4 regions of the Paenibacillus sp. CFBP13512 genome follow, and region 1 is predicted to be linked to each of the others. Evidence: riboswitches for the same ligand, from Rfam matches in the RefSeq annotation. Region 1 holds a riboswitch; each other region holds the start of a gene.

Region 1 (8,188 bases):
GGGGAAAGATTATATTTTTGAAATTAATCTTGTAGGCGATCACAGCGATTGTACACCTATGGTGGAAAGTGCGAAGTATTTTGCAGCATTATCATAAGTTCATAAGTACCTGATCCATAAAAAATACACCAATATCAAAATACAGAAAAAGACCTTAACCCATGCTAGACGGATATAAGGTCTTTTTTCTGCTTATCTATTGTTGTTTATATTTATAGGACGCGTCCTGTCAAAATACCAGTAGCTGCTCGTCTGCCAGAGATTGCCGCACCTTCCATAGTAGCAAGTAACGGTTGGTCTGTATAATCGCCAGCTAGAAAAAGACCATCGATCGGAGTGATCTGTTTGGGACGTTTGTGTTCATTGCCTTTAGCCAGACGATAGAAATTCTCTTTCCCTCGTATAATCCGATATTGGGTCATCGTATCTACATTAGGTAGATCCACTTCGTGTAGCGATTTTTTGGTGATTTCCCAGACTTCTTCATCCGGCAGATCAATTAAGCTATCAGGATCAACCAGAATAATCGAAGCTCGTCCTGTTGGACGCTTAAATGTTGTACGAGATTGTTCGCTAAATGACCCTAATTGTGTACCCGGGCCAAACGTTGTATGATCAGCATCTGCTAATTTCTCTGTCGCTTCAAATTGTGCAGTTACATAAGGCATCGATTCTAATGACAAGAAATCCTGAAACCATTCATGATTATGGAAATGTTCAGACAATAACATTTGAGCACGGCGAATATTTGTGGCAACAACTACTTGCTCTCCATAAATCTGTGAACTGTCTTCTAACTGCACACCGACTACTTTTTCATTGTCATATAATAAATGAGACACCGTTTTACCTGTAAGCACTTGTCCACCACGTTCTTCGATCGCTTTGGCAAGAGGACCTGTCATCACATCGGTCATGCCTCCTTTGAAAGCACCAATACGTACTTTGGCTAGACGCGGTAAAGCAGGAGCGAATAGACCGAAAAACGCATACGCTGAGTATTCTTCGATAGGCAAAAAGAATATGCCTGATGATAATGGTTGAATCAATCGTTCGATTGCATCTGTCGACACGCTATATTTTTCCGCATATGCTTTGATCGAGTATTGATCCAAGTAATGTGGTTTGCTGATATAATCTTTAAATCCAGCTGTAAAAAAAGGAATTAGAGACGCTTTATCGGCGGGGGAAATAAGATCGTTATTACCCAACGCACCAGCAATTGTTTTGAGAGGGGCTTTGAACGGATCGAGTCCAAATGTACCTTGTGCTTCGGTATGACGAATATTGGTTGTTTCTTCCCAATGCACCATGTCACTCATCGAAATGCCTGCATTTTTTAGAATTTCAGGAAGCACTGTATAATAACCTAGAAATTTATGAAATCCAGATTCCACTTCCATCCCATCTTCTACCCAGTTAGCAGTTCGTCCACCAATATAAGGAGCGGCTTCAAGTACCATAACACGCTTACCTTTATCCGCTAATTCAAATCCGCAACAAAGACCAGCAAGTCCTGATCCAATAATAATGGTAGGTTCTAGCGAAGAGTCATTTTGCATATGTACCATAATTAAGTTCACCAACCTTTTCATCTTTTACTAAAGTATTAACCATTAATAGGGAGCATCAACTTTATTTGTATACATTTGTATTCAGTATATAGATTCTTTGTTATGATTTGAGATAAAAAAGGGGTGAAATGAGATGCAGATTATTCATCGTATTCCATCTGTGGAAGAGTATTTGGCTCTACGCAAGGTTTCAGGTTTAAGTGAAATGAGTGTCGAAGGAGCCACTAAAGGGTTGCCGAATACACTGTTTGCTGTTGTGCTTGAAGAAGAAGGGCAAGCGATAGGGATGGGCCGAGTCGTAGGCGATGGTGGATTGTTTTTTCATATTACCGATATCTGTGTACGTCCTGAATATCAAGGTAAAGGATACGGCAAAGCGATTATGCGTGAAATCAAAACATACTTAGAAGAGAATGCATCTCCTCAATCCCATGCGGTATTATTTGCAGATCCACCAGCAGATCAATTGTATGCTCAGTACGGATTTACTTATACAGCTCCTCATTCCTTGGGCATGTGGTGGAAAAAGGAATAGAATTTTTCAAACCGTTGGTTTTCACAAACGATACTGACTGTTAATCATTAGAAACCTATAGAGATGATGGTCTACAACATGGTAAGATGAGAGTATTCGTAGTTTTCGAGTGCAAATTATGATAGGATAAACACCTATATAGAATGAGGAAGTGACCATATTGATTAATATAACAATCCCAACAGCGGATGTTACCATTACGAAACAAATTAACCCTGAGCTTAGCCATATTTATGGATTTACCGATTTTCATCTGATTTCGCGTGAAACGGGCGGTATCTTTATGTTCTATAACGAACAAGATGAATTACTATTTGTCGGTAAAGCACGTAAGCTTAGACCACGCGTCAAAAAGCATTTCGAAGATACCGTATCACCGATCAAAGATCACCGTGATGAAGTGACGAAGATTGAAGTCTGCTTGATCGACAACGCTATGGATCGTGAGATTTATGAGACGTACATTATCAATACACTACATGCAAAATACAATGTAGAAAAAGTATTTTACAAGTAAACTGGTGTTGATAGATAGATATTAATCAATTATAATTAAGTTAACAGATCTCGCCACGCATACCTTAGGGTTGCGCACCAGGGCGAGACAATTTTTTTATATGGAGTTATTTACATACAATGAAAATTATCCCTCACTCTATTAAGCCTTCCAAAACTGTTGAAGAGCAACTCGATATTTTCAAATCAAGAGGATTAATTATTGAGAATGAAGAATGGGCAAAGAGCATACTGACTCATGTTAGTTATTATCGATTAACTGCGTATACGTTGTCTTTAAAAAATGGAAATCAATTTAATAAAAAGGTCACGTTCGAGAATATTTATCATCTTTATGAGTTTGATCTAAAATTAAGATCTTTGGTAATGGAAGTTACTGAAACTATTGAAATCTCTATGCGTACACATATTTCTCTTACACTTTCCCAAAAATATGATGGCATGGGTTATATGTATGCTGAAAATTTTATGGATTCAGATAAACATGATAATTTTATCAAAGAATTAAATAGAACCCTTGAGCTGTCTAAAGATGTTTTTGTTAAGCATTATTATTCGAAATATGCTGGTGAGTTTCCTGTATGGGTAGCTATGGAAATTACTACTTTTGGAATGATATCTAAATTGTTCAAAAACTTAAAGAAGGAAGATAAAGACTACATAGGATATATATATTATGGCGGTATAAAAGGGTTTTATATAGGTAGTTGGCTACATTCGATTAGTAATCTTAGAAATATATGTGCTCATTATGGACGAGTGTACAATAGAAATTTTCCACATCCTCCTCAATTATTTAAAAAAGATAAGCCAAAAATTATAGATGATAAGAAAGTTTTTTCGACCATTTTGATTATGAAATACTTCATCCCAAACAAAGATGTATGGAATGATTGGTTAGAAAAACTTAAAAATTTACTTGATATGTATTCAGAAATAGATCGAACATTAATAGGATTTCCGCCAGATTGGTATACTGTTTTAAAAAAATGAAATAATAATCTAAGTGAAAAAGACCTCTTTTACTTGATCCGCTACCTTACATTCGGTAACAGATCATCAAAGAGGTCTTTTTATTTTTCGTTGTGTTAGCGTTTTTTCGGCGTATATTCCAGATCACGGAATAAGCGATTCAGTTCATCAGTTGTCAGGTCACGCCACTTGCCTGTTGGTAAATTACCCAGACGAATATTCATAATACGTGTACGGCGTAGCGCACGTACTTCATAACCAAGAGCAGAGCACATCCGGCGAATCTGACGATTCAAGCCTTGAGTCAAAATGATTTTGAATACATATTTGGATTGTTGAACGACCTGACAAGGCAATGTAACCGTATCGAGAATCTCTACACCAGAAGCCATGTTTTTTAGAAAAGAAGGCGTAATCGGTTGATCGACCGTTACGATATATTCTTTTTCATGTTTATTTTCAGCACGTAAAATTTCGTTGACGATATCGCCATCATTGGTCAGCATAATCAAGCCATCCGAGTCTTTATCGAGTCGCCCGACATGGAAAATACGTAAAGGATGATTAACAAAATCAACGATATTCCCCCGAATATGACGCTCGGTTGTACTGGTGATGCCTACCGGTTTGTTAAGCACGATATAGACATTTTCCTGTTCCACTTGGATCGGCTTGCCATTCACTCGAACGTCGTCGCCTTCTTCCACCTGACTTCCAAGCTCTGCAACCACACCATTGATCGTGACAATACCTTCATTGATCCATTTATCAGCACCCCGGCGGGATGTAATTCCAGATTCACTAATATATTTATTAATTCGCACGTATAAGCACACCTTTAACTCTAATTTTTGAGTCAGCTATTCTGCTCGAACTCAAGTCTATCTCTACGATACCCTTTTTTGCTGTATTTTAAAAGAATCATTCACAGATCTATAGATTATGACTTCGTATGCAAAATATGTTGCAGTGCTTTTTCCAAGCGACCGTATTTGAACATGAATCCTTCTTTGATCAGGCGATTAGGAACCACCCAGCGACTTTTGAGTACCAATTCAGGCTCGGTACGGATGATTCGAGCACCTAGATTCAGCATCCATGTGGAAGCAGGCAGACCGCCTTTACGATGCATCACTTTGCGCATGGTCGCCATCAGTTCCCGATTGGTGACTGGATTCGGTGACGTACAGTTAAATACTCCTTCCAGAGATTCCCACTCTTGAATAAATAAAATAATTTGGAATAAATCTTCAACATGAATCCAGCTAAACATCTGCTTGCCTGATCCTTGATGACCCCCTAGTCCAAAGCGAACAAGATTTTGAAAAGGAGTCATAACCCCACCGCCCGGACCGAGTACAATCGCTATTCGTAATGCCGCTTGTCGTGTATGAGGAAGGTTAAACGCGAAAAAAGCTTCTTCCCAAGCTTTGGCAACATCGACTGAAAAGCCAGTCCCGATCTCGCCTTTCGTCTCGGTCATCGGACGATCTTCTGCATGACGATAAATAGTCGCTGTACTGGAATTTATCCATACGGCAGGCGGATGTTCACAATCCAAGATAGCGTTTCCAAGAATCTGTGTGGTTTCTACTCGGGAATTCATAATTTCACGTTTGTTCTGCTCGTTATAACGACAATTGACCGATTTCCCCGCCAGATTAATCACCATCTCTGCGCCATCTAACGCTTGCACAATCCCTTGATAATCATCCCATGCGATATGTGGAGATTGTCTGGAAATGATCTGAACATCTATATCCATAGCTGTAAACTTTTTTTCCAAATACTGGCCGATAAATCCGGTACCGCCTGCTAATACTACTTTACGTGTCATCCCCATCAACTCACTTCTATTCAGATATTTTAATCTGCGTGCAAATACCTAATAATATCTATATTTTACACCATTTTATAAGTGTATAACGGTAAAAAAAGGAAACCACAAGATTCTTATAGCAGTTGACAGTCTCTTCAATCGTGTGTACAGTAAGATGCAAATGAATCGAATGACCACTAGGGGAGCCTTTGTGTAGGCTGAGACGGGAAGATCCCGGACCCTTGGAACCTGATCTAGTTCATACTAGCGTAGGAAAGTGGAGACTGTGCAAGAGTACCTGTACAATACGTACACCTATTCTGCCGCTCCATCACGGGGCGGCTTTTTTGCATGTATTTTTCCATATATTCCAGCAGTGGTCCTTCTTTATTAACCAAGCATCGATCCTGATGCTTCAATCTAAGGAGGATACAATTATGACATTTTCACAGGAAATTAGACAGGCAGCAGACCCTATTTTTGAAGCGATTTTCAATCATCCCTTTGTTCAAGGCATTGCCAAAGGTGATCTGCGTAGTGAGCAGTTAATCCATTATGTAAAACAAGATTTTGAGTATTTGAATTCATTTATGCGTATCTATGGAACAGCGATTGCCAAGTGCCCAACACGCGAAGATATGGCGATGTTTAATGAACAGATTTCATTTGTGCTTCATAGTGAAATTCATCCTCATAATAATTTCTGTGATGTAGCAGGCGTAAGATATGAAGATTTACAAGGATACGCGCTTTCGCCTTCGTCTCATCATTATATTCGTCATATGTTAACGGTAGCTCATGAAGGTGATCTGGGTGATATTTTGGCTGTATTATTGCCTTGTCCGTGGACATACTGGGAAATTGGTGTGAAGTTACTGGAAGAGGTGAAGCCTGATGCATCTCATCCTTTTTATGATTGGATCAGCTTCTATGGCAATCGAACAGATACAATAACGCATCAATTTTGCGCTCGCTTAGATCAATGGGCAGAGCAGACAACACCTGCACATCGTGCACGTATGAAAGAACATTTTCTACTGAGCTGTCAATTTGAATATATGTTCTGGGATATGGCTTACACGCTACAAGATTGGCCTGTACCGATGGAGGTTGCACGCGTATGAATGCTCAGCCGATCCATATGACATGGAAAATGAAAGAGGTTGTATTAACAGTTATTTTAGCCGTAGCTTGCGGTGTGATTTATCTAGGTTGGTCTACGTTATGGATACCGATCTCAGCACTGGTTGGACCGGTAGGTGCAGGATTTATGTTTGGCATCTGGATTATAGCAAGCCCGATTGTGGCTTATATTATTCGTAAGCCAGGGGCGGCATTGATCGCTGAAGTAGCGGCTGCGGCGGTAGAGCTATTAACCGGTAGTCATTTTGGCTTATCTGCCTTATTGATCGGTGTGTTTCAAGGGATTGGAGCAGAGATTGCTTTCGCTCTATTTGGCTACAAACGGTATAACTTGATGACTCTCATGTTGTCTGGTGCATTGGCAGCGGTAGGTGGAGTCCTTTATAACGTTATTGCTAACGGATTCGGTTACTATACAACTCAGGTATTGCTGTTAACGCTGATTATTCAAATGATCAGCGGAATGATCTTAGGTGGAGGGTTAGCCAAGATTGTCGTAGAAGCTTTGTGCAAAACAGGAGTGCTGGATCAATACGAAATTATGAAAGCACGGCGGAAGAAGGGAAAACCTAATGGAATCGCTTCTGGAGTGTAAAGACCTGTCGGTACGCTTTTATAATCGAGAAGCTAACGTTTTGAACGGTATTGATCTGTCGATCTCACGAGGTGAAAAAGTACTTATTTTGGGACCAAGTGGAAGTGGGAAGTCGACACTATTATCTGTGTTATCAGGCATTATTCCTGAACATGTAGAAGCCGAGGTGGAAGGTGAGATTCGATTAGCCCCTCAATGTGGAGTCATGTTCCAAGATCCAGATTCCCAGTTCTGCATGCTTCATGTGGATGAAGAGATCGCTTTTAGCTTAGAAAATCGCTTGATTCCCCGTACTCAAATGGATGCCATGATAGAGGCTGTCATGAAGCAAGTAGGTCTGGATATAGATGGGCATACGCCGATCGAGACATTGTCTGGTGGCATGAAGCAACGGTTAGCATTAGCCTGTCTGTTGGCGCTTGAACCAGAAGTTCTTTTTTTCGATGAACCGACTGCACAATTAGATCCAGTCAGTCGTAAAGAAATCTTTCAATTGCTACATGAGCTAGCAGATCAGCATGGACAGACAATGGTATTTGTCGAGCACACTTTAGATGGCTGTATACAGTGGATGGATCGAGTCATCCTTATGAATGCGCAAGGTATTATGATTGCGCAAGGAGAGCCAGCAGAGATGATCCAGCGATATCGAGCAGAGATGCAAGAAGCAGGCATCTGGCAACCCAAATTATTTCCGTATACATGGGACGATGTGCAAGACCATCCTTCGCATCCGTTAGCCCAGCGATTGCAACAGACTTTACAACAACGACGTGCTTCTGCATTAGATGCAGACCAAGAAGGTAAGGGTGGGTCTGCTATCATTTTAACCGAGCAACTGGATATCGGTTATCGTCAAAAGTCTGTGATGCGTGATATGAATATCCGTATTCCGTCAGGGGAATGGGTAGCGATTGTCGGTGCGAATGGAAGTGGCAAAAGCACATTTCTCAAAAGCCTGATCCGTCTAGAACGTATCCGTAGCGGGCAACTTTACTTTCAAGATATCCCTTTGAAAAAGTGGAGTGATCGCG
Region 2 (8,188 bases), on a different contig from region 1:
GGCAAAGAACAGTTTGGTGTTCAGGTAACAACGGGTAAAAACAAAGGGTCTAACGGACAATGGTATGGCAATACGTTAAATACAAGCGGAGAATTAACTTCAGATTCGTATGGATCCGTAACCGCTAAAGCTAATGGGGATATGAATAATACAATGGCCGAATCAAGTGCCGAGTATGTTAATCCAAGTGGTAAATTCAAAGCAGCGATTATCAAAGATCGTTCTAATGTAGTTCGCGGTCTTGTTTTCACACAACAGTAAGGAATGATCTATGGATAATAGTACAAAAAGTATGCTATGGCTGGCTGTTCAATTATTTTTGTTTGGAACAGCTTGCCTAGCGGCGCTTTACTTGAGCGGTGGAATGCAGAAAGTCACTCAATTATCAGAACCCGTGATGCAGGGTCAAAAACAAAGTGTTCAGCAGTATATTGGCATTTCAGAACCGCTGACATATACAGGCGCACAGGTCAGGCAGTCGATAGCTCAGATTCAAGAGATCGGTGTCGATATGCAAATAGATCATTCTCTTTATCCTCATCATATACAACCTGAACCATCTACATTACTGAAAATAGACGTACAGCGTACGTATCAGGTCACTTACCAGACCGATCAGCAAGGGAATATAGTGACTATTCAATTTAGCTAAGAAGGATCAAGGAGAACGCTATGAATTCGATGTCCAAAGTATTTGCCGCTTTTCTTGCGGTAGCTTTATTATATGTATTTCCGACGATGCAGGCGGCAGAGCGGCAAGACGATCTTTCTCAGATGATGGTTTATAATGCAGTTGTTCAATTTACCGATGCTGTACGTACCAAAGGATATGTGACTCCAACAATGTACAATGATTTTACACGTGAAATGAACGCTACAGGGAATCAGTACACTATTCAATTAGAACATTTGCACAAAACGTATCATCCTGAATATACAGATTCTGCGAATCCGAATACGTTTAAAAATAAATTTACTACTGTATATGAAGGGTATTATGAGAATGCGATACTCCCTGTATTGTATCCAGAAAATAGTATGGCTAAAGATGATCCAAGCAGACAATATCGTTTACAAAATGGTGATTATTTCACCGTAAAAGTAGAAAGTACCAATCGAACCATGGCAGCGATCTTACGTGGGATGCTGGGAATTGAAGGAAATCAGAATCGTTCTGCTGTACTTGCACGTTATGGAGGCATGGTGCTCAATGAAGATTACTGATTTTGCAATTTTATTCGTAATTATTTTCTTTCCATTATTTTGGCTAAGTGGACTACATACCGATGAACAGTCACAAGCATCCAGTCTACAAATTTCGTACACTACAGCACTTCGGACCGCTTCTCAAGACGCAGGTCAGGTTATGAGTACTAATGAACAGCAACAATATGAAGCAGGATATTCTTCTGAGAAGTTTTTTCGAGCAGACAAAGAACTAGCTTTACAGACATTTCTGAATACACTTTATTTGAACTTTGGTATTCGTGGTGATGAATCGGCTCAGCAAAACCTTTTGCATTATATTCCTGCTATTGTTGTGATAGATTATGATGGGTATTATATTTATGCCACCGAAAATTACATAGGTGCAGATGGATCATCCAATGCCAGACATACATGGCATCCCAAAAAGCCGTATGCGTATTCAGATGCGCAAGGTAACAGTATACAATTTACATTAGATCATACTGTTCATGTGACAGAAGCAAATACCGGCAAAGTATTAGATGGACAAGCAGAGCAGTTAGCTAATGAGACAGATATCGCACTTTTAGACCAAATGGATACCTTTGAGCAAGTTAGACGTACAGCTATCGTGAGTTCGATACAAAAAGATTTGGCTTATTATATTAACAAGCATAATGAATATGCTTCTCGTTACGGGATTTCTTATACATTTACGTTGCCAACGATCTCGCAAGAGGAATGGAATAATAGTATCAATGATATCGGTATTTTATCTTTTTTACAGGGGATTCCTACAGGTAGCGGTTACTACAACAATTATGCTCTAGGTGGAGGACGATTAGTGAAAAAGACTTCTTGGTTAGGAACAGTCGATCCTGATTCAGGTATTAAATATGCATATCCTAATGGCTGTAAGTTACCTGCGCCTGCTCAAGATTTATTCACCGATGCCAAAGAAGCAGCGAAATCAGGATATTTTCTACATGATTGTCGTAATCCTTTAATACATTAATCATTTACTAATTGGAGAGCGACAATAAATAAGAATCGCTCAAGCGAATGGCTACCTATTTACAAGCTTTATTAATCGTTTTTATTCATTTGTTCGTAATAAATTCACTTACAACGGTGTTCAAATTTATTCAAAAAGTAGTAAATATATTTGCTTGATCAGAAAATGAATGTAAAAAAATGAAAATTTTCAGTTCTAGACAGCTTCTGCTTATGTTACAATACACTCTGTAGCAATTTTGTAACGGTGCATATTTAAAAAAGAGATATTTAATATAGACAGGAGCATTATTTAACATGAGTTTGTTATCAGTAGAAAATGTAACGCATAATTTTGGAGACCGGACATTATTTCGGGATGTATCTTTTCGTCTGCTTGCTGGAGAGCATGTAGGCTTAGTCGGTGCGAATGGCGCTGGCAAATCAACACTAATGAATATTATGACAGGTAAACTGTTAAAAGATAGCGGTAAAGTCGAATGGGCTCCGCGTGTACGTTATGGTTATTTGGATCAACATACGAAGCTAACTGAAGGAAAAACAGTACGCGATGTACTTAAAGATGCTTTTCTTCCTTTACTGGAATTAGAACAACAACTAAACGAAGTCACTAACCAGATGGCAGATGCTTCACCTGAACAATTGGAAGTATTGTTAGAGCAAATGGGTGATATCCAAGAACAACTGGAAATTGGAGATTTCTATTTACTAGATACCAAAGTTGAAGATATGGCTTATGGTCTGGGTCTGAATGTAATCGGACTTGATAAAGATGTAACAGCATTAAGTGGTGGACAACGTACCAAAGTATTACTTGCCAAATTACTACTTGAAAAGCCTAATGTATTGTTATTAGATGAGCCTACCAACTATCTGGATGTAGAACACATTCAATGGTTAACACGTTATCTACAAGACTATCCACATGCTTTTGTATTGATTTCGCATGATACGGATTTCATGAATCAAGTTGTTAATGTTATTTATCATTTGGAATTTGCCAAATTAAATAGGTATACAGCTGATTATGCTAAGTTTTTGGAAATGGCAGATATTCAAAAGCATCAACATATTGAAGCGTTTGAAAAACAGCAAGATTTTATCAAAAAACAAGAAGAATTTATTCAAAAAAATAAAGCACGTGCATCGACATCAGGACGTGCGAAAAGTCGTGAAAAGCAATTAAATCGGATCGAGCGAATCGACAAACCGGAAGAATTTGCAAAGCCGACATTTAATTTCAAAGAAGCACGTGCAAGTAGTAAAACGGTATTTGAAGGTAAAGACTTCGAGATCGGTTATACTCACGCTTTATTGCCTAAAATGACTATGAATATTGAACGTGGCGAGAAAATTGCTATCGTAGGTTGTAATGGTGTAGGTAAATCAACTTTGCTCAAAACAATTCTAGGTAAACTTCAACCGGTTAGTGGTAAAACGTATCTTGGCGATTATTTACATTCGGCTTATTTTGAGCAAGAAGTACGCCCGGATCAATTGACACCGATTGATGAAGTATGGAATGAATTTTCTCATTTGAGTCAAAATGAAGTTCGAGGTCACCTAGCACGTTGTGGATTGAAAAATGAGCATATTACACGTCCTATGCGTATGTTAAGTGGTGGAGAGCAAGCGAAAGTACGCTTATGCAAACTTTTATTACGTGAAAGCAACTGGGTACTTTTCGATGAGCCTACCAATCACTTGGATGTTCATGCTAAAAACGAACTGAAACGTGCTTTAAAAGCATACAAAGGTACGATCTTGCTTGTTTCTCATGAACCTGAATTTTATGAAGATTGGGTCACTAAAATTTGGGATGTTGAGCAATGGTCTGAAGCTAAAGCAAAATAATAGATGTATAAATATTTTTATAAATAAAGCTAACAATATCATTTATTTATAATAATTTTGGATGTATATTTGCTTTTGATTTACATTATTTGTATATTATATTTCTATAATGATTTGCTTTATCGAAATCTGTTTGCTAAGATGAATAACAAATCGAATAGCTTGAATGCACTAGGGGGGCCGCTTGAGGCTGAGATGAAAGTAGATATTGCTTTCGGACCCTTTGTACCTGATCTGGATCATACCAGCGTAGGGAAGTGGTAGCAGAGTTACGGAAATGTTAGATCATATTGCATGTACGATTAAGTCATTGACTGTATGGAGCAGAAATTATTTTATACAGAATTAGCTTATGAGGATTGTCGATATGTTGTCCGTTATTCTAATAATAATCTTGTTTGATCTCAGACAAGAATCATTATTTTCTAAGTTTATACTAGCCACTTCTTTATTCATAAGAAGTGGCTTTTTTGCGTTCACTTATACATATTTTGAGGGAAGGAGAGCATATATCTTATGGAGCTTCATGCCATCAGTACAGGTCAACAATCGATCGATCAGCTTGTAAAGATAGCTTCCCAGATCTATTCATGGACAACCGCTATTCATATTCGTGAAAAAAAGTGGTCTGATTCTCAGATCATTGATGCTGTCCAGCAGTTGATTCATACAGGAGTGCCACGATCCAAAATCAGGATCAATAGCCGATCTCAATTAGCAGTGGATCTGAATATAGGTGGTGTGCATTTAAGTGAACATATGTCTTATATAACTACAGATGATCCTCTTTCAAGATGGAAAGTCGGGCGATCTGTTCATAGCATAGAGCAAGCATTACAAGCTCAAGATGAAGGGGTAGATTATCTTTTTTATGGACATATTTATGCGACTACTTCTAAGCCAGATCTGAGTCCACGAGGATTAGATCAATTAGAAAAGCTTTGTCATGCTGTATCTATACCTGTGATTGCTATAGGTGGTATTCAACCCGAACATTGCCAAGACATTCATCAAGCAGGTGCTACAGGAATAGCTGTCATGTCGGGTATTTTTGAAGCGGAACATCCACAGCATGTCTGTCGGTTATATAACGAAAGTATTCAACAAGTTACTTTTACCGATCTACAATCACAATCATTAGGAAAGAAGTGAATCGGCGGATGGTTCATCTATCGAATGGTAAGACTAATCATTATGACGTGATCGTTGTAGGCGCTGGCGTTATCGGTGCTGCGCTTGCTTATGAACTGGTACAACAAGGAGTCAAAGTCGCTTTGCTGGAAAAAAATCAACCCGCTTCTGGTGCGTCAGGGGCAGCAGGTGGAATGTTAGCGGCTCATTCAGAACATTTCGCTCATCAAGAGTTGTATCAATTGGCATTATACAGTCAATCGCTCTATAGCAAGCTGGCTACTGATCTATTGGAGCAGACAGGGATTGATATTGGACTGCGAACAGAAGGATTTTTGCTACCCATGACTGCTGTTCCTACACATACTGATTCCCAAGTAGATCGCAAAGAGTGGTGGAGTCCTTCACATTTAGCACAAGTGGAGCCATATATTTATGCTCCTTCTGGCATGATCTACAATCCAGATGAACCGCAATTAATTCCAGCTTTGCTCAATCAAGCCCTTGTTCAAGCAGCGATTCAATATCATGTTGATTTTTATCCAGAGACTGAAGTATATCGCTTACTACATTCGCAAAAGAAAGATCATATTACAGGTGTAATCACTAACCAAGGGGAGATCTATGCTGAACAAGTAGTTTTAACAACAGGCTTGTGTACACAACAATTGTTAGCAACAGAGCAGTATCATTTGCCTTTTGTGCCGGTCAAAGGAGAATTAATCGAAGTTAGTACGCCTTCTCAGTATCTTGGACATACGATCTATGGAAAAGGCATTTATATGATTCCCAAAAGCGATCATCGAATCTGGATCGGAGCTACGAGTAAACCAGAACGTACAGATACAACAGTAGATATTTCTGCAATTGCTCAGTTGTTGTCTGGAGCGGAGCAATTTCTACCTGCGGTGGGATCAGCTACGTTTGAACGTTGTTGGTCAGGCATACGACCTGGAACACCGGATGAATTACCTTACTTGGGGCAAATTCAACCGCTCGCTGGATTATGGACAGCATCCGGTCATTATCGCAATGGAATGTTGTTGGCTGCTGGCACAGCAAAATGGATAGCAGAGGCACTCATAAACAATCATACAGGTCATATTCCCGATTGTTTTTCACCAGAACGAGCTTTACGAAAGTCGAAATCTCTATCAACTAAATCTTTATCTACAATCGAAGGAGTGTCTATATGGAATTAATAATTAATGGCAATCGGAAATATGTAGAACCTGAATACAATACCGTATCCAAACTACTAGAATCATTATCGCTTGGTCAAAAAACAGTCATTGTAGAGCATAATCAACAAATTTTGCAAAAAGAAGAACATCCGCATATTACACTGGCAGACAAAGATATATTAGAGATTGTACATTTTGTAGGAGGTGGCTGATTTGTTAACGATAGGTACACATACATTTACATCACGGCTATTATTAGGAACAGGGAAATTTACAGATTTACAGATTCAGAATCAAGCTGTTGAAGCTTCAGGTACAGAAGTGCTAACTTTTGCTGTCAGACGATTGAATTTAGATCAAGTGAATGAACCGAACTTTCTGGAAATGTTAGATCTCAAAAAATACAAATTACTTCCAAATACCGCAGGAGCCAAAACAGCAGAAGAAGCGATCCGTATCGCTCGCTTAGCAAAAGCTTCTGGATTATGTGATATGATAAAAGTAGAAGTTATCGGAGATGATACGTTGCTTTTACCTGATCCTTTGGAGACTGTAAAAGCTTGCGAAGTCTTGCTAGCAGAAGGATTTATTGTGCTGCCGTATATCTCTGATGATTACATGTTAGCCAAACGTCTACAGCAACTTGGTGTACATGCGATTATGCCGGGTGCTTCACCGATCGGTTCGGGTAAAGGAATACTCAATCCATCTGCTTTACAATGGATTATCGATCAAGCGACTGTACCTGTGATTGTAGATGCAGGTATACGTTCTCCTAAAGATGCTGCTTATGCAATGGAATTAGGTGCGGATGCAGTACTGCTAAATAGTGCAGTCTCAGGTGCAACCAATCCTGTCCAAATGGCAACAGCAATGAAGCTGGGGGTAGAAGCAGGTCGATTAGGAAGGGAAGCAGGCATGATTCCTGTACGTGAGTATGCTGTGGCAAGTAGCCCAGCAGAAGGGATGATTACCACTTGAACGTGAATACTACCAACATAGAGCAACAACCTGAACAACAAAATCGGTACTCCAGACAAGAACGATTTGCTCCATTAGGGCAAAAAGGTCAGCAACATTTAGCAGAAGCTACTGTACTTATTGTAGGCGCTGGAGCTTTAGGGTCGAGTTCAGCAGAAACGTTAGTGCGAGCAGGCGTAGGTAAAGTCATTATTGCAGACCGTGATTATGTGGAATGGAGCAATTTGCAACGGCAACAACTTTTTACAGAGCAAGATGCTCAAGAGCGTATGCCCAAAGCGATCGCTGCTCAACGTCGTCTACAACAGATCAATTCTGAAGTAGATATACAGGCACATATTGCAGATGTTACTGCTGATGAAATGAAAGATCTAGCTAAAGGTGTAGATCTTATTATGGATGCAACCGATAACTTTGAGACAAGACTTATGATTAATGACATTTCACAAAAATATAATATTCCGTGGATATATGGTGGTTGTGTAGGTAGCTATGGTATTACATTTACGATTATTCCGGGAGTTACTCCTTGTCTGCAATGCTTAATGGAATCTGCACCACTTGGCGGAGATACATGTGATACTTCAGGTATTATTCCTCCAGCTGTGCAGATGGTTGTAGCTCATCAATGTACAGAAGCAATTAAGTTACTTAGTGGTAATGTAGATCAATTGCGAGGTACATTGTTATCGTTTGACCTATGGAACAATGAACAAGTTTCGATCAAAATGAGCAGCGCACGCAAACCTCATTGTCCTTCTTGTGGCAGTGAACCCACGTATCCTTATTTGACAAAAGCCGGTCAAAGTAAAACCGAAGTATTATGCGGTCGAGAC
Region 3 (8,188 bases), on a different contig from region 1:
CCAACAAATACAGCTCCTGCTAGGGCACCGATCAAAGCATGCGAAGAAGAAGAAGGAATACCGAACCACCATGTTGCTAAGTTCCAGATAATTGCAGCTATTAGTGTTGCAATAACGATTTCTATACCGTTATCCAAAGTCGCCGGATCAGCAACACTACCGCCGATCGTTTTGGCTACGCCTGTGAACGTGATCGCTCCCAGAAAGTTCATTACTGCCGCCATCAGAATCGCTGTACGTGGCGGTAACGCTCGAGTAGAAACCGATGTAGCAATAGCATTTGCTGTATCATGGAATCCATTGATAAAATCGAACGCCAAAGCCAAAAACACGACGATAGCCAGTATCCATATTGAGGTTTCTACCATATCATTCATCGCCCAGATGGATCTCTTGCACTCCAATCAAGAGAATCTGCGCAATCCTACCTCCTTAGTTATCTGTTACAGATTATTGCATCTCTGCATATTACATCCATCTATACTCAGCAAAATGGATCATATGCTTATCTTGTAAGCAATCTTAGGAATTGCGCATAATAATAGATTCGAGTCTATTCGCTACATCTTCGCAAGCATCAGTCGTTGTTTCCAAACGCTCATATATTTCTTTTTTCTTAATTAGTTCAATCGGGTCTTTCACTGTGGCAAACAAGTCTTTGATACAGTTACGTAATACATCATCACCCTGGTTTTCCAGATCGTTCAGACGAATCGTATGTTCACGAATAGCCAACAGCTTTTTATGAGACAACAAATGAATAGCTTTTTGAATTTCATAAGCAGATTCACGCAAAATTTCAGCAAATTGAACAATATAATTATCAGGCTCAGTCATATGATACATATCAAAACGAGAAGCACATGCTTCTAGACCGTCTAATACATCATCCATCGTTGTCGTCAAATCCATAATATCATCACGCTCAATGGGTGTGATAAATGTTTTGTTCAGTTCGGTAATAATGGTGTGCGTGTAATCATCACATTGATTCTCGTAAATCTTCATTTGCTTCGTAAACTCTGGAATATCCTTCAAGTTAGGTACTTGTTCCGCAAAGTAATCTGCAGCTTGCACAATTGCATCTGCCATGTTCTCCAGCGTTTGAAAAAAGATATCCTTTTTCTTAACACGCATTTCTATAACCCCTTTTCGAAATTTTGCCGAAAAATGTCGTAAATTAGAATTATGAAAACAAAATGATTTCATAACAACCTTTGTTATCTTATCAATCTGTACATAGGTTTGTAAAGATTCTGTTTACATTTATCATACAAAAATCATACAAAAATCGACTTTAATTCGATCATTACAGCATTTTTTACCTTTTTCATCCATTTTCGTTCAATTTTTTACCATCTATTGTCAAATGATTTTCGAATGATGGGCTGTTAGGAACAATATTGTAATACGTCACACCGGGTACAAAGGGTACTTCTTGACCATTACTGCTAAAGCGAATCACATCTCCACTTTTCTTGCTCCACTGACCTTTGATCTGCTGACCTTGTTGAAATAACATCGCTTCTCCACCGTCATTAAGATTTAAGCTTAATCTGCCAATATCGTCTAATACTTTGTAATCTCCGCCCAACACCATAACATTCGAAGCAGTTAAAGGCTTTCCACTATTCAGATCAATATGCGGTTCATTATTCATACTACGTGTGTAAAGTCCGGTGGTGGAATTATATTTATACCCGACTTTATAACTTTCTAGCAAAAATTGAAGTTCGATCAATGACGCTTTGGTTGCTGTTGTGGCAGAGGATGTTGAGCTTGAATCATTAGCACTAATACTATCTTTAGTATCGGCAGAAAAGGTATCTACTTTGAGTGAATTAGTGTCGGTTGGAACTGAAGAATGATCTGTATTTAGTGAATCGGTTGTTGTACTTGTTGAAGATTTAGCAGTTGTAGAAGGTAGAAAAGGATAGGTTGGAATCGTGATCTCTTGTTTGTAATTTTTTTGGAGTGCACCTTTACGTAATTTCTCTTCATTCGTATATAAATTATGAGGCGCTTTACGGCTGGAATCTCGCCAGAATGGAGCACTTGCATTGGTGATCTCATCTAAATGCTCTTTCTTTCCTTGTTGCAATATACTGTACGCTTCCGGGCTACCTCCGGCATGAACAAGCAATGCGCCTACACTTTCCCCGATGCCGATTAAATACGGACGAATACTCCGCACAGGGCCGATCGTCACATCCCCATGATAACTCTGATATACAGCGATCAGACGAGTGATTCCTCCTTCGGCTAGCACTTCATAGACCATATCTGCTTGTGCTAATCCTGATTGTGGACGTGCCGCAGGTGCATTGTTAATCATGACCGCAATCGGTCTAGCTAGAGAAGGTTGCTTTACAGGTAATCCGGTAAGTGGAGCGGTATAGGCCACTTCTGCTGGCTTTTCTGGTGCGATCGGTTCAGTTACTTTGGCAGGTTCAGGTTGTTGCTGTGGTGCAGGTGTAGCCACTTCAGCAGACCCGCAACCGATCAGACTAGCAGTGAGTACAAGTGGAATCGTCCATTTGCTTACTTTCCATAATCCAGATTGATTCATTACAATAGTATCCCCCTCAGTGATTAGCATCATTATGCAATGTAGCAGATCGTTGTCATCTGCACAGTAGGATACATTCCTACTATAGAACACACATATGAACTTCAAATGAATTAAAATCGGCTGGCTGTTTATGTACAAGCAGAAGATGTAAACCACGGTCTACTTCTTATTAAAACATAAGCTTCTTCTATATAGAATACATATGAAGTAATTAACGAATACCATCATCCAAACATCTACTTCATTTATATATACCATATTTTAACAGTTCAATAATAAAATATTAAAAATTTATCTAAGATTGTGATTTTTATCACATTTTAAAATTTAGTTGTGATTTAAAATAAAGACATGGAAGAGATGATCATCACCAACTCAACAAGTTAGCACAGACTTACAAAAATAAAACATTATTCAGGGGAGTGGCAATCATGAACAGATGGCTAAGAGAAAACAGTGTGGCAATGTGGTTATTAACTATACTACGGGTATATATCGGTTTTAAATGGATCGCTGGTGGATGGGAAAAATTAAGTGGTGGCGGATTCGATGCTACTGGATTCTTAACAGGTGCTATCGCCAATACAGGCGGAGAACATCCAAGTGTACAAGCAGGCTGGGGCGCATTTTTACAACATTTCGCTTTACCAAATGTAGCACTATTCAATGTTCTTGTTCCTATCGGTGAATTCCTTGTCGGACTTGGATTAATCTTAGGTGCATGTACTACACTTGCAGCACTAATGGGAATGGTAATGAACTTCGCATTCTTGTTCTCGGGCACTGTAAGCACCAACCCTTACTTGTTACTTGCTGAAATCTTCATTATCGTTGCCGGTGCAAATGCTGGTAAAATTGGTCTAGATCGCTGGATCGTTCCTTACTTACGCACTCGCTTCTTCAACCGTCGTAACAAACAACAAGATACCTTGCCTAATCAGCATAAAATCGCTTAACGATATAAATAACCGAATCAATTGGCTTCTATAGAATGATCGATGTTATTCGCAGTAACATATAGATCATCACAAGGAGAACAGAAAGAACCTACTGTACAATAGATAAAAAAAATAGAAATCCACTTGAAAAGTCATTCGCTACACCGTACTTTAAGCTACGGTATACAGAATGACTTTTTTGTACTTTATTTTGATTAATTTCTATTCGAATCAACTTCAAGCCGTCTATTACTGCTTTTGATTGGCAATAAAGTGCTTGGTGAGTGTATTCAATTGCTCCGTAGCTTGCTCGACGTTGTTTTGTCCTGCAATGGCAGATATCACTGCTATTCCATCGGCTCCTGCGGTTAAGATCGGCTCTGCATTATCTGCATGAATACCGCCAATACCTACTAATGGAATATGTATCTGATGGTTCTTAAGAGCTGTAATCGTACGTGTTCCTTGTACGGCTTCGGCATCAGCTTTGGAAGTGGTCGGATAGATCGGTCCTATGCCTAAGTAATCAGCTCCATCTTGAATAGCTTGTCTAGCTTCATCGACCGAATGAGCAGATACACCAATCATTTTATTTTGCCCAAGACGTGCACGAATCTGATCGGCAGGTATATCTTCTTGCCCTACATGAATCCCATCGGCGTCTAGTGCAATCGCTAATTCAATATCATCATTCACTATAAATGGAATCTTATGCTCTCTACAGATCTGTTGAAGAGATTCAGCCAGTTGGTAGTACGCTTGCCCTGTGAGTGCCCCGACCCCTTTTTCACGAAATTGAAAAAGAGTAATCCCTCCTGCGATGGCAGATGTTAATACTTCTTCTGGTGGTTGTGTACAATTGACACTACCCATCACTAGATAAAGGCGTAAATACTGGCGCAATTGGTGTTGATCTGGCTTAGACATTATAGACCCGGCTCCTTTGTTGATACGCAAAATGATTAGTAGGCCCATGATCGGAACCAATTCCCAGTCCATCTTCAATCGCGGCTTGAATAAATTGCTTGGCGGTATCTACAGCTTCATGGATCGATTTACCTTGAGCTAATGTTGCCGTTAATGCCGCTGAAAAAGTACAGCCTGTCCCATGCGTATGCATTGTATCAATACGCTGGCTTTCAAAATATTCAAAATGTTGTCCATCATACAACAAATCCACAACGGTTGAAGTCGATGCATCATGTCCACCTTTAATCACTACATACGTTGCACCCATATCAATTAACTGTGTGGCGGCTTGTTCACGCTGTTGCATGTTGGTGATCGATATCCCTGTGAGTAGCTCTGCTTCTGGTAAATTCGGAGTGATGATCTCTGCTAACGGAATCAGATCCGAGACGAGCGCTTGTAATGCTTCTTGTTGCAAAAGCACAGATCCGCCTTTGGCTACCATCACTGGATCAATCACTAGATGTTGCCACTGGTACTGTTTTACTTTTTGAGCGACATGACGAATAATCTCAGCGCTAAATAACATCCCTGTTTTGACAGCATGCGGTTGTAGATCTGTACCGATTGAATCCAATTGCTGAATAATACCTTCAATTTCTACCGGATAGACTCCTTGTACCCCTTTTGTATTTTGAGCCGTAACAGCAGTAAGAACAGACATACCATAGACTCCGAGTTCTTGAAATGTTTTGAGATCGGCTTGAATCCCTGCGCCTCCTCCACTGTCTGAACCAGCAATCGTTAAAGCTTGATATACATTCATCTTTTTCACTCCTTTGGATATATTAGATAGAAGATGTCGCGCTTATCTTGCCAAGCGCTAATCGTAAGATATTTTGTTACACAAAAATCACGTTTTATTTGATTAGAAGATGTCGCGCTTATCTTGCCAAGCGCTGGACTTTTGCGATTTTTGAATGGGTGGATACGATATCGGGTGTGACTAGAGAGAGTTGATTGATAAATTCGATCTGAAAGCTACCTGTGCCTTGTCCTGCGGTCTGTTGGTAAGCAATCTCTGCTGCGATACCGTAAAACGCTAGTGCTTCAACTACAGCGTTTAAGCGTTCTTGTGACTCTGTAGGATCAGCCACTGCGATAAATGCACCCACAACAGCACTGAGCAGGCAACCTCCGCCTGTGACCCGTGTTAAGATGCTGTGACTATTTGCAATGGTATAGGTGGTATTGCCATCAGTGACCACATCTTTTTCGCCTGTGATCGCTACGATACATTTCAATTGGCGAGCCGCTTGTTCAGCAATCTCGACCATATTTCCTTCGCCTGCTCCTGCATCTACGCCTTTGATATGCCATTGTTCGCCGATGACATTAGCGACTTCAGCCACATTGCCACGTAACACATCAATCTGGATATGCTCAGTAATCTGTATCGCTGACTGGGTACGATAAGGTGTCGCTCCTGCTCCTACCGGATCAAATACAACAGGTACACCTGCTTGATTGGCTGAGCGTCCTGCTTGGAGAATAGCTTCGACTGTATAAGGATCAAGCGTACCGATATTGAGCACCACAGCACTTGCCATTGCAGCCACATCTGTTACTTCTTCATGGGCATATGCCATAAAAGGAGAAGCGCCCAAAGCCAGCAATCCATTGGCTGTAAAATTAGTCACGACCATATTCGTAATATTATGAACAAGTGGATTTTGTGCTTGTACTTTTGCTAAAAAGCTCATTTGATTAGCCTCCTGTAATAAATAGATATTTTGCGATTACCTCATTCTATTTGGATTATATGTAGAAAAGGTTAGGGTTTATATTATAAGAGCTGAACGCAATAAAGACCCATCCATCTCTAAAGAGACAAATGGGTCAAACATTCATTCAGGTAGACATAACTTGAGTGAAAATTCAGCCTCCACTTCCCTCCGCTAGTATAATCCAGATCAGGTTCCAAGGGTCCGAAAATTCATTTTCGTCTCAGCCAACAGGCTCCCCTAGTGAAATCAGTAACTATTCAATTGTTCTTTCTTACCATACCACTGGTGAATGATCTGGTAAAGAGTGAGAAATTGGTTAATATCTTACTATACAAGCGCTTGGCGGTATAAGCGCTACTTCTTCTAGTCCAATCGAACATGATTTTTGCGATAGCAAAATATCTTACGATATAAGTGTTTATATTGCCAAACGCTTATATCATCCAGTGTTGCCAATCGGTCTGAGCCACTTCACGTCCTGTAAGCCATTGACGAGTTTTGTCCAGTAATTCACGTCGGTGTGTACCGTTAGAATACGTATGATCTGCTTGAAAAATGATCTCTTTATCACAGCGTCCTTCTGAACGTGTCCAGAATACTTTCTGATATAAAAAGGCATAATCGACAGGGATCACATCGTCGCCTGTTCCATGAATAACGAGCACATCGCCATTAAACTGCTTGGCTTCTTGAAACGGTTGATAATTGCCAAGTGAATCAAAGTATATCGGCGTAAATGAATACCCTAGATGGTCGGCTTTGCCTTCGATCACTGCTTGATCGTATTTGTCACGTCCTGTTAATTTGACGATATCGTTAAATGGATGCCCTACTGCTGACCAGAGCACCAGACTTTTGACACGTTGATCGCGTACCGATGTCAGAATCGCTACAGCTCCGCCCAAGCTATGTCCAATTAAAGTGACCCGTGTCGGATCAATATCACTGCAAGTCATCGCATAATCAAGTACAGTACGAGTCTGAGCAACCATTGATTCTAAGCCTTCATTGCCATATTCGCCGCTGCTTTCACCGCAACCTGCATAATCAAAACGAACCACCATATAACCGTCAGCCGCCAATTCACGGGCTGTACTAACAAATAGGCGATCCACTCCAATGCGGCTGCCTACAAAACCATGGCAGATCACAATCAGCGGTGTACGGCTTTTGCCCCGTCCGGCTAATTGCGGTTCCTGTTCTGGATAATGAATACTAGCTGTCAGATCCAAGTCGTGATGTCGAATGACGATATTACGTTCCATGATGATTCCTCCTTTTAAATAAACAATTCCGATCAGTTTAATGAGCTTTAATCTTGAAATCATATTATCATTAACGCTAGATCATTGTCAACGCAAGGAAAGTATGGCAAAATAATAGATTCGAACAATGAGAATGGAGGAATAAATAATGAGCACAATACGCCAGATGGTTAAGGATATTAATGTTGTACGAGATCAGTTAAAACCCGAAAATTTAGATTACTATGATGATGTGATTGTTCATGTACGGGATGCACGTATTGATCGTGAAGCTGGTGAAGAATTACTTTTAGAAATGGGTCATCATTTATTAGATGCACAGAAAAAAGGAAAAACCGCCAAACAGTTATTTGCTAAAGATTCGATGGAATATGGCAATATGTTAATTCGTAATTTACCCGAAAAGCGTCAATTGAGCAAGCCGATGTATTACTTGATGATTCCTTGGATAGCGCTCACATGGGTTTTTCTTATTCAAGCACTGATGGGACTATTTCGAATCAGTATTAGCGATTCAGGAATTGTCGGGCAGATTAATGTAGCCACACTGATTATTGTCGCTGTCGGTTCGATTGCTTTAGTCGAAATGCTAACTCGATTTACCGATCAACCTGTTGAAAAAAGTGACACTACCAAACCGGGTATGCAAATCAATGCTCGCGCTATTTTGACGTACTTGGTAATTTTGATTTTGATTTTTGGTGTAGGTATCTTTTT
Region 4 (8,188 bases), on a different contig from region 1:
CGGGCAAGATTTGTTAACCCTAATCGACGATATTTTGGATTTGTCTAAAGTAGAAGCAGGGATGGTTGAAGTACAACGTGATTCGGTAGCGGTCTATGATCTACCTGAAGTCATGGGATATAGCTTTGACAAAATTGCAGAGCAAAAAGGTATTGAATTCCATTCTCATATTGATGAAAATGTGCCAGATGTCTTCTATACCGATGAGAAAAGATTACAACAAATCATGAAAAATCTACTTTCTAATGCATTCAAATTTACAAGTAAAGGTTCTGTAACAATTAGTATTTCATTGGCAGATGAGTCGATTGTGGCTAAAGGATATAGTATTCCTGAGCAGATGGATTATATGTTAGCGATCTCGGTAACGGATACTGGAATAGGAATCAAAGAAGATAAGCAAAGTTTAATCTTTGAAGCTTTTCAGCAAGAAGATGGTACTACAGAGCGTCAGTATGGAGGCACAGGGTTAGGATTATCTATTTGTCGTGAGTTCTCCAAATTGCTAGGGGGCTATGTAACGGTTCAAAGTGAATTGGGTAAAGGCAGTACATTTACCTTATACCTTCCTTCACTTGCTATCAATGAAGAAGGACAGCCTGTGACCAAGCCTGTATCTCCAACATGGATGGACAAAGAAGAACAAGAAGATTCGTTGGCTCGATTACAAGGCAAATCTGTGCTTGTGGTTGATGATGATTTGCGTAATATTTTTGCACTAGAAGGCGTGCTCAAGCTCAAAGGGATGCATGTTCGTAGTGCACAAAATGGGGAAGAAGCGATTGCACTTCTACATGCCGAATCTACAGATATTGTATTGATGGATATGATGATGCCGATTATGGATGGATATGAAGCGATGCGCTGGATTCGCTTAGAGGAAAAGTGGAAAGACTTGCCTATTATTGCGTTAACTGCAAAAGCGATGAAAGATGATCGTGAATTATGTATTGAAGCAGGAGCATCTGATTACATCAGCAAACCGATGAATGTAGAACAGTTGTTATCTGTTATTTTGGTATGGCTTTCCGATTGGGAGCAGCCTGATCAAGTCAGCTCACCTGAACAAGAGCAGACTCAAGAACAAAATAAATAATTTACATTAAAATAATAAGGCACATCGTCCGCATAATGGACAGTGTGCCTTATTTTATGTGTAAAAAGATAGTGTGTTTTGATACAGTATCTGACGTGCTTCTTTCTCCGTTAGGCCTTGAATCTTCGCCCATTCACGGCATACATCAGCAGTCATCATAGGATGAGTCATCTGTTCTGCAAAAGAACCTTCAAATGGCCACGGCCCATCGGTTTCAACCATAACGAGATGAGCAGGATATACGGCTGCTAATTGCTGAATCTCCTGCTCATATTGGATATCCGGTGTAAATGAAATGGAGTAACCGTTATGGATCATACGCTGAATCGTTTCAGGATATCCTTTGAACCAATGAAAATGTGCTTTGGTAATGCCATATTGCTCTAGCAAATCACAAGCGATTGCAGCATCTTCATAGACTGCATGTAAGATCACAGGCTTGTCATAACGAGCAGTCAATTGGAGCAACGCAGACAGCACATCTTGATATCCTTGCTCGTCCAATAACTCGCCACGTTCTATCGCTTCAAGCCGACGATAATAAGGTAATCCAATCTCTCCAATAGCAATCAGTTGATCCATACGCTGTTCGATCCACAACAATAACGTCTGAAGCTCTTGAGCGTCAGGTAAAGGCTGTTCTGGATGATAACCATACGCAGGTTGAACAATAGACGGGTAGCGCTGAGCAAGCTGTTCTGTGCGCTGACAGGAAGACAGATTCATTGCGACGCTGATTAAAGATTGAATATTCAGATCAGCTAATGACCGAATCATCTGTTCAATCTTCGGATCATCATATTGATCCAGATGAATATGACTATCTATCAATGGAGCATAGACCTTATTCATCATAGATCACCTTCGTCTGTATGACGCATCGCATTCATCAGTTGTCTACGTAAAGCAATAAATGCTGGATCATCGGTAATCTCTTCTCGTCTTGGGCGCGGGAAAGGTACAACAATATTGTGTAGAACGGTCGCTGGACGACGAGACAGTACATAGATGCGATCGGACAACAGCAAAGCTTCTTCAATATGATGTGTAACGAAAATAACCGATCGTCTATTCTCTTCCCAAATATTTAACAACCACGATTGCATCTCACTGCGTGTAAAAGCATCCAAAGCACTAAATGGCTCATCCAGACAAAGTAAGTCACGAGGACCTAGCAATGCTCTAAGAAAAGCGACTCGTTGCTGCATACCGCCAGATAAGGTATGAGGATAAGCAGAAGCAAAATCACCCAATCCCACTTTGTCCAACCAGTGACGTGCTAAGTCTAGTGATTCTTTACGTGGTAAGCCTGCAACCTCGCGCGCTAGAATTACATTATCCTGAATCGTTCGCCATGGCATCAGTGCCGGTTGTTGGGGCATATAGCCACTTAATCCTTTACGTCCTGTTATATTTTGACCATCCAACAGAATATCACCTTGATCGGGAAGAACCACACCGCCGATCATCTGTAACAGTGTGCTTTTACCTGAACCGGAAGGGCCGATAATCGAGACAAATTCTCCTTGATCAACATGTAAAGAAATGTCTTGTAGCACATGTAAAGATTGCTTGCCTTGTGCAAAAGATTTACTGATCTGTTGTAATGCTAACAGTGGCGTAGAAGTGTTCGTGATGATAGGTGAAGATTGAGATTTATTGATCGACATCTTTGGAACCTCCTTTGCCAGAACGCATCGATGCAGGATGATGCCAACGAATAGACCATTTTTCAATAAGATTGATAATCATAAATAACAAAAGACTGATAGCGACAACGACTAGAATCGCTAAAAACATATGATCAGTACGGAATGCTGATTTCTGTAACATCATATAGTAGCCTATTCCTTCACTACTGCTGATCCATTCTGCGATAATTGCACCCATCACACTATAGGTTGCTGCAATTTTTACGCCAGAGAAGATCGAAGGTAAGCTAAAAGGCAATTCTAATTTCCAAAAGATTTGGCTTTTGGAAGCACCAATCATTTGCATATAATTGAGCATTGTTCGATCGGTTGTAGCCAGTCCGCTGAGTGCCGCAATCGTGACCGGGAAAAAGCAGACGAGAATAATCACGATTAATTTGGATAAAATACCAAATCCGAACCAGATGACAAGTAGCGGTCCCAGTGCAATCGTCGGAATATTTTGACTCAAAATCAATAACGGATATAGCGCTGAACGTAGAAACGGAGTGTAATGAAGTACTCCTGCTACCAGTAGACCTACAGCGACCCCGATACTAAAACCGGATAATGTTAACTTTAAAGTTGCCCATGTATGCAGACCCAGTCGATCTTTTTCACTCCAAGCTTCATGTCCAATTAACGCAGGACTTGGCAGAATCCATGCTTCAATATGGAATAGACTGGTTGCCAATTGCCAGATGACCAATAATAAAACAACCGCCCCCAGGGGCGGCCATATGCTTTTCCACCATGATCTCATAGCAGACATTAGCGGTACTTCTCGGTCAATCCATCCATACTGATACCGGATGGACTATGTGCAATCTTGATCTGAGAAATGATACTAGGACTACCTTTCTCCACCAAAGCTTCATGCATTTGACGAACCACTTCTAGCAATTCGCTAAGTTCGCCTTCCATAGTAGTCTCAAGTGGATGAACTTCATATTTCACGCCGGATGCTTGAATCACTTCAATCGCCCGATCTACATAATCATAAGAGTTCTCGCCTGCTTGTGTTTTGGGAATTACTTGAATACTGAGTAACGTATGTGCCATTCTATCCATCTCCTTATTCTCTATTTAGTCGTTGCCGCAGGTAAATAATCATTGGTATAGGCTTTAGTTGCATCTAATGGACTATCGAGCAATTTTTGCTTGAACATCCAGTTGGCATATCCTTCCCAGACGGATTGTTTTTGTTCACCCCAGCGTGGTGCATCATCTTGATAACGTGGAGATAACCATTCTTGACTGGCTTTTACTAATTTAGGATCAAGATCAGGAACAGCTTTGAGCAAGATATCCGCAGATTCGTCTGGATGCGCAATCGCATATTCATACCCTTTACTGGTTGCCGCCATAAATGATTTGACCAATTCAGGATCGGTAGAGATCTGCTTCTCATTGGTTACGATAACAGGGGTATAGTAATCCAGTTGGTCAGAATAATCTTTAACATATAACATATCTAACGGCTGACCACGAAGTTCAGCTTCTATGCCTGTCCATGCGTAGAATATCCAGGCAAAGTCGATTCCTTTTTGTACTGCTGTAAAATAATCGGCATTCCCGATATTCACACTTTTAACTTTGCTAACATCGCCGCCGTCCGTGTCCATAATCGATTTCATGACAGCTTCTTCAACAGGAGAGCCCCAAGCGCCATAGGATTTGCCTTCCATATCTTTAGGCGTCTTGATCCCGCGATCTGTAGGTGCCGCGAAGCCAGAAGTATTATGTTGAATAACAGCAGCAAGCGAGACGAGTGGAACACCTTGAACTCTAGCTTGTGTGACACTTTCTTGGTAGCTGATTCCAAAAGGCACTTCACCAGAAGCGACCATCGTATCTGCTCCGCCTTGTCCGGGCGCTATAATTTCGACATTCAATCCTGCTTCTTTATAAAAGCCCTGTGCTTGGGCTACATATAAGCCGGTATGATTTGTATTAGGTGTCCAGTCTAGAACGACTTTGACATCTTTAAGTGCAGATGTATTGCCCGCTTCATCTGTTGTATTGGTTGTACTTGCTGCTGAACCACATGCAGTTGTGATCCATAATAAACCTACCATTAACCATGGTAAGCCTTTCCGCCACCCTTTTTTATTTCCAATCATCCTAACCCTTCTTTCTGTTCAATCAAATAGTAGAATCGGTCTTCACTTGATAAAAGGCATAAAAAAAACGCCCCCATCGGGACGACATAGGTGCAATTATAAGCTCAACATACAGCATATAACGACTTGTTACTTTCCTACGCTGGCATTATCCAGATCAGGTATAAGGGTCTGTATTTATCACAATACACTCTCAGCCAGTTGCAACTAGCTCCCCTGTACGTATGCGGTTTTTTTACATTGTAATTATAGACCAGAGGGTATCAACTGTCCAGTACAGAGAATGCGTTGTCATCAGCAATAGACAATCTATTTCGGTTCAGGAACTCTGTCTAAGGGTATTTACATATACGGAAGTTTGTAACTAATAAAGTTCCATTCAATCTTTTTCTATCATATCTATTTGATATACATAGACTAAGAAATTGAATACACCCATACGTTTATATACAGGAGGAGATTGATCATGAGTAAAACAGCTGAAGAACAAGCAATTTTGACTGCATTAGAAGGTAACCCATTTTGTGCACTAGGTACTGTAGAAAATGACAAACCTAAAGTACGTTATATGGCGCTATATAATGAAGGCTTAAATATTCATCTCGCGACGAACCGCAAAACACATAAAGTCGAAGAGTTAGAAAAAAATCCGAACTGTTATGTATTGTTGGGTTATGAAAAAGGCGGCACAAGTCAAGTCGTTGAAATTGAAGGCGTAAGTTCTGTATCTACAGACGACGAACTCAAAAAACGTGTCTGGAAAGAAGAATTTAAAGAATGGTTCTCCGGTCCAGAAGATCCTGATTATGTGATCCTAGATATCAAACCACAAACGATTGAATATACAGATAAAGATGGCAACAAACAAACTTGGACTGCATAATATTCTTTTTCAAAAGAATTAAATAGGCAGTAATAGTATAAAAAACTCGGGATTTGAATTTGCGAAACAAGTAAAATGAATGCAAAATTCAAATTCCGAGTTTTTTCGTCTTTTTATTTCCAGAAAAAGGATAAAATAGGTACTTGAGGAACTTGATAAGGTATGCCCAAATAAGGTATAAAAAGATAAGTAGAATTATTTTAGATCATAACATGTAAAATGCCGATGGTGGGATAAACTGAAAGTTCTTATTGTAGAACTGTAAAGGAACTATACTGGAGGTGGTTTCCTTGAATTTAAAACAGATTGAACAGCAGATCGAACAGGAACGCCGCATACTGAACCAGATGGCAGAAGAACACGGAGTACGTGATTATCGTGTGTTGGATCAGTCCGAGCAATTAGATCGAATTTTAGATATGTATTTTCAATATAAAGATCAAGATGCCGATTTTTTAATACCTTAATGTATAGATTTTATGAAAAGAAACATGACACAATCATGTAAAATATAGAATTTTTCGTAAAATAAATATCATTTTCATAAAAAATAGAACTAATAACCCTTCAAATATATCAGCTGATAGTATACAATTCTATCATGCGTTTCTTTTGGTAGCCTTTTCTTCTTTATCTTGCCTATTCTATAAATAGATTACAATATATAATGTAATCGTTTTAAAACAGCATGAATTATGGTTAAGCGAGTTATTCATGCTGATAATACATATCGGGCGCAGAGATAAAGTCGTAAAAGGTCAAGCAAATGCGAATATATTTGGGAGGGGTTTTTTATTTTGAACTTAGGAAACAAAACATTTAAAAAAGCAATTACTGTCATCGCAGCGCTGCAATTGTTTGCAGTGTCGGCAGTTCCTGCTTTTGCAGCAGAAACCACTTCTTCTGAATCTACAGTGAAATTGCGTTTGTTGGAGACAACAGATATTCATGTTAACGTAATGAACTATGATTACTACTCAGATGCAACTACAGATCAATACGGTTACGCTAAAACAGCGACATTGATCAAAAATGCTCGTGCAGAAGCAACCAATAGTGTATTGATTGATAACGGTGATCTATTGCAGGGTAATCCGTTAGGCGATTATGTAGCTAAAGTCGATCCTTTAAAAACAGGCGAAGTTCATCCTGTCTACAAAGCCATGAACCAATTGGGCTACGATGCTGGAAATATCGGTAACCATGAATTTAACTATGGCCTTGATTTCTTGGGCAATGCGTTAAAAGGTGCTAATTTCCCTTATGTAAATGCTAATATTTATACAGATGATGGTACAGGTAAAGGCGAGAAGAACTACTTTACACCTTACCTTATTCTAGATAAAGAAGTAACTGACGAAAGTGGAGCTAAGCATACAATTAAAGTAGGCGTTATTGGCTTCGTACCACCTCAAGTCATGCAATGGGATAGCGCAAACTTGTCGGGGAAAGTGGTTGCTAAAGATATTATCGAAACAGCGAACAAATTTATTCCACAAATGAAAGCAGAAGGCGCAGACATCATTATTGCTGTTCCGCATTCTGGGTTTGAAGATATTCCACAGACCGAATTGATAGAAAATTCTGTGTTGTACTTGAGCAAAGTGCCAGGTATTGATGCGATTATGTTCGGACATGCACACAAAGTATTCCCTAGTGCTGATTTTGCTGGGAAAACAGGCGTTGATCTTGAAAAAGGTACAATCAATGGTGTTCCTTCTGTAGAGCCAGGATTCTGGGGCGATCACTTGGGTATTATTGACCTTGAATTGAAACAACAAGGCGACAAATGGACAGTAAGCGATTCTAAAGTAGAAGCTCGTCCAATCTATGATACAGCAACCAAAAAAGCATTGGTTCAAGCAGATCAAGGTGTCGTCGATTCTGTATATCATGAGCATGAAGAAACACTAGGTTATATTCGTGGACCTGTAGGTGAATCTACAGCTCGTATTACAAGTTACTTTGCACTGGTAGAAGATGATCCTTCGATCCAGATCGTAACGAATGCTCAGAAATGGTATCTGGAGAAACAACTTCAAGGTACAGAATATGAGAACTTGCCAATCCTTTCTGCTGGAGCTCCATTCAAAGCAGGTGGACGTTCAGGAGCAAGTTACTACACAGATATTCCAGCAGGTACAATAGCGATCAAAAACGTATCTGACCTTTATGTATACCCAAATACAGTTCACGCTGTGCTTGTCAATGGCGCTGAAGTGAAAAACTGGTTGGAATGGTCTGCAGGACAATTCAATCAGATCGATCCAGCTAAATCAGGTGAGCAAGCGTTAATCAATATGGACTTCCCAACGTATAACTTTGATGTTATCGATGGCGTAACATACCAAATTGATGTTACACAACCACCTAAATACGATGCAAAAGGAACAGT

Evidence for each region. Region 1 has a riboswitch for thiamine pyrophosphate ahead of tenA (thiaminase II). Riboswitches for the same ligand answer to the same signal wherever they lie in the genome.
Region 2: another riboswitch for thiamine pyrophosphate. It lies ahead of PaeCFBP13512_RS04870 (thiamine phosphate synthase); the one in region 1 lies ahead of tenA (thiaminase II).
Region 3: another riboswitch for thiamine pyrophosphate. It lies ahead of thiM (hydroxyethylthiazole kinase); the one in region 1 lies ahead of tenA (thiaminase II).
Region 4: another riboswitch for thiamine pyrophosphate. It lies ahead of PaeCFBP13512_RS15755 (ABC transporter substrate-binding protein); the one in region 1 lies ahead of tenA (thiaminase II).

The regions. Positions count from the first base shown of each region.
Region 1 is NZ_QGAD01000009.1:197,519-205,706, reverse strand. It holds gene PaeCFBP13512_RS14905 (TIM barrel protein) at 1-97, shown strand, start outside; gene PaeCFBP13512_RS14900 (hydroxysqualene dehydroxylase) at 213-1,571, opposite strand; gene PaeCFBP13512_RS14895 (GNAT family N-acetyltransferase) at 1,708-2,109, shown strand; gene PaeCFBP13512_RS14890 (nucleotide excision repair endonuclease) at 2,270-2,626, shown strand; gene PaeCFBP13512_RS14885 (Abi family protein) at 2,746-3,618, shown strand; gene rluF (23S rRNA pseudouridine(2604) synthase RluF) at 3,714-4,421, opposite strand; gene PaeCFBP13512_RS14875 (TIGR01777 family oxidoreductase) at 4,538-5,434, opposite strand; TPP riboswitch at 5,606-5,709, shown strand; gene tenA (thiaminase II) at 5,854-6,540, shown strand; gene PaeCFBP13512_RS14865 (ECF transporter S component) at 6,558-7,154, shown strand; gene PaeCFBP13512_RS14860 (ABC transporter ATP-binding protein) at 7,132-8,188, shown strand, end outside.
Region 2 is NZ_QGAD01000003.1:87,489-95,676, forward strand. It holds gene PaeCFBP13512_RS04845 (ABC transporter permease) at 1-261, shown strand, start outside; gene PaeCFBP13512_RS04850 (hypothetical protein) at 272-652, shown strand; gene PaeCFBP13512_RS04855 (hypothetical protein) at 673-1,224, shown strand; gene PaeCFBP13512_RS04860 (hypothetical protein) at 1,211-2,203, shown strand; partial or broken gene PaeCFBP13512_RS23625 (ATP-binding cassette domain-containing protein) at 2,500-3,088, shown strand; gene PaeCFBP13512_RS23630 (ATP-binding cassette domain-containing protein) at 3,163-4,056, shown strand; TPP riboswitch at 4,220-4,329, shown strand; gene PaeCFBP13512_RS04870 (thiamine phosphate synthase) at 4,573-5,208, shown strand; gene thiO (glycine oxidase ThiO) at 5,217-6,389, shown strand; gene thiS (sulfur carrier protein ThiS) at 6,380-6,583, shown strand; gene PaeCFBP13512_RS04885 (thiazole synthase) at 6,585-7,352, shown strand; gene PaeCFBP13512_RS04890 (MoeB/ThiF family adenylyltransferase) at 7,355-8,188, shown strand, end outside.
Region 3 is NZ_QGAD01000018.1:7,229-15,416, forward strand. It holds gene PaeCFBP13512_RS19330 (inorganic phosphate transporter) at 1-368, opposite strand, end outside; gene PaeCFBP13512_RS19335 (DUF47 domain-containing protein) at 523-1,137, opposite strand; gene PaeCFBP13512_RS19340 (DUF3048 domain-containing protein) at 1,331-2,569, opposite strand; gene PaeCFBP13512_RS19345 (DoxX family protein) at 3,001-3,528, shown strand; gene thiE (thiamine phosphate synthase) at 3,760-4,437, opposite strand; gene thiD (bifunctional hydroxymethylpyrimidine kinase/phosphomethylpyrimidine kinase) at 4,430-5,245, opposite strand; gene thiM (hydroxyethylthiazole kinase) at 5,364-6,182, opposite strand; TPP riboswitch at 6,353-6,455, opposite strand; gene PaeCFBP13512_RS19365 (alpha/beta hydrolase) at 6,641-7,471, opposite strand; gene PaeCFBP13512_RS19370 (DUF1129 family protein) at 7,620-8,188, shown strand, end outside.
Region 4 is NZ_QGAD01000011.1:12,501-20,688, reverse strand. It holds gene PaeCFBP13512_RS15780 (ATP-binding protein) at 1-1,096, shown strand, start outside; gene PaeCFBP13512_RS15775 (TatD family hydrolase) at 1,151-1,951, opposite strand; gene PaeCFBP13512_RS15770 (ABC transporter ATP-binding protein) at 1,948-2,766, opposite strand; gene PaeCFBP13512_RS15765 (ABC transporter permease) at 2,753-3,550, opposite strand; gene PaeCFBP13512_RS15760 (MTH1187 family thiamine-binding protein) at 3,559-3,849, opposite strand; gene PaeCFBP13512_RS15755 (ABC transporter substrate-binding protein) at 3,870-4,910, opposite strand; TPP riboswitch at 5,027-5,138, opposite strand; gene PaeCFBP13512_RS15750 (pyridoxamine 5'-phosphate oxidase family protein) at 5,377-5,793, shown strand; gene PaeCFBP13512_RS15745 (aspartyl-phosphate phosphatase Spo0E family protein) at 6,084-6,260, shown strand; gene PaeCFBP13512_RS15740 (bifunctional 2',3'-cyclic-nucleotide 2'-phosphodiesterase/3'-nucleotidase) at 6,591-8,188, shown strand, end outside.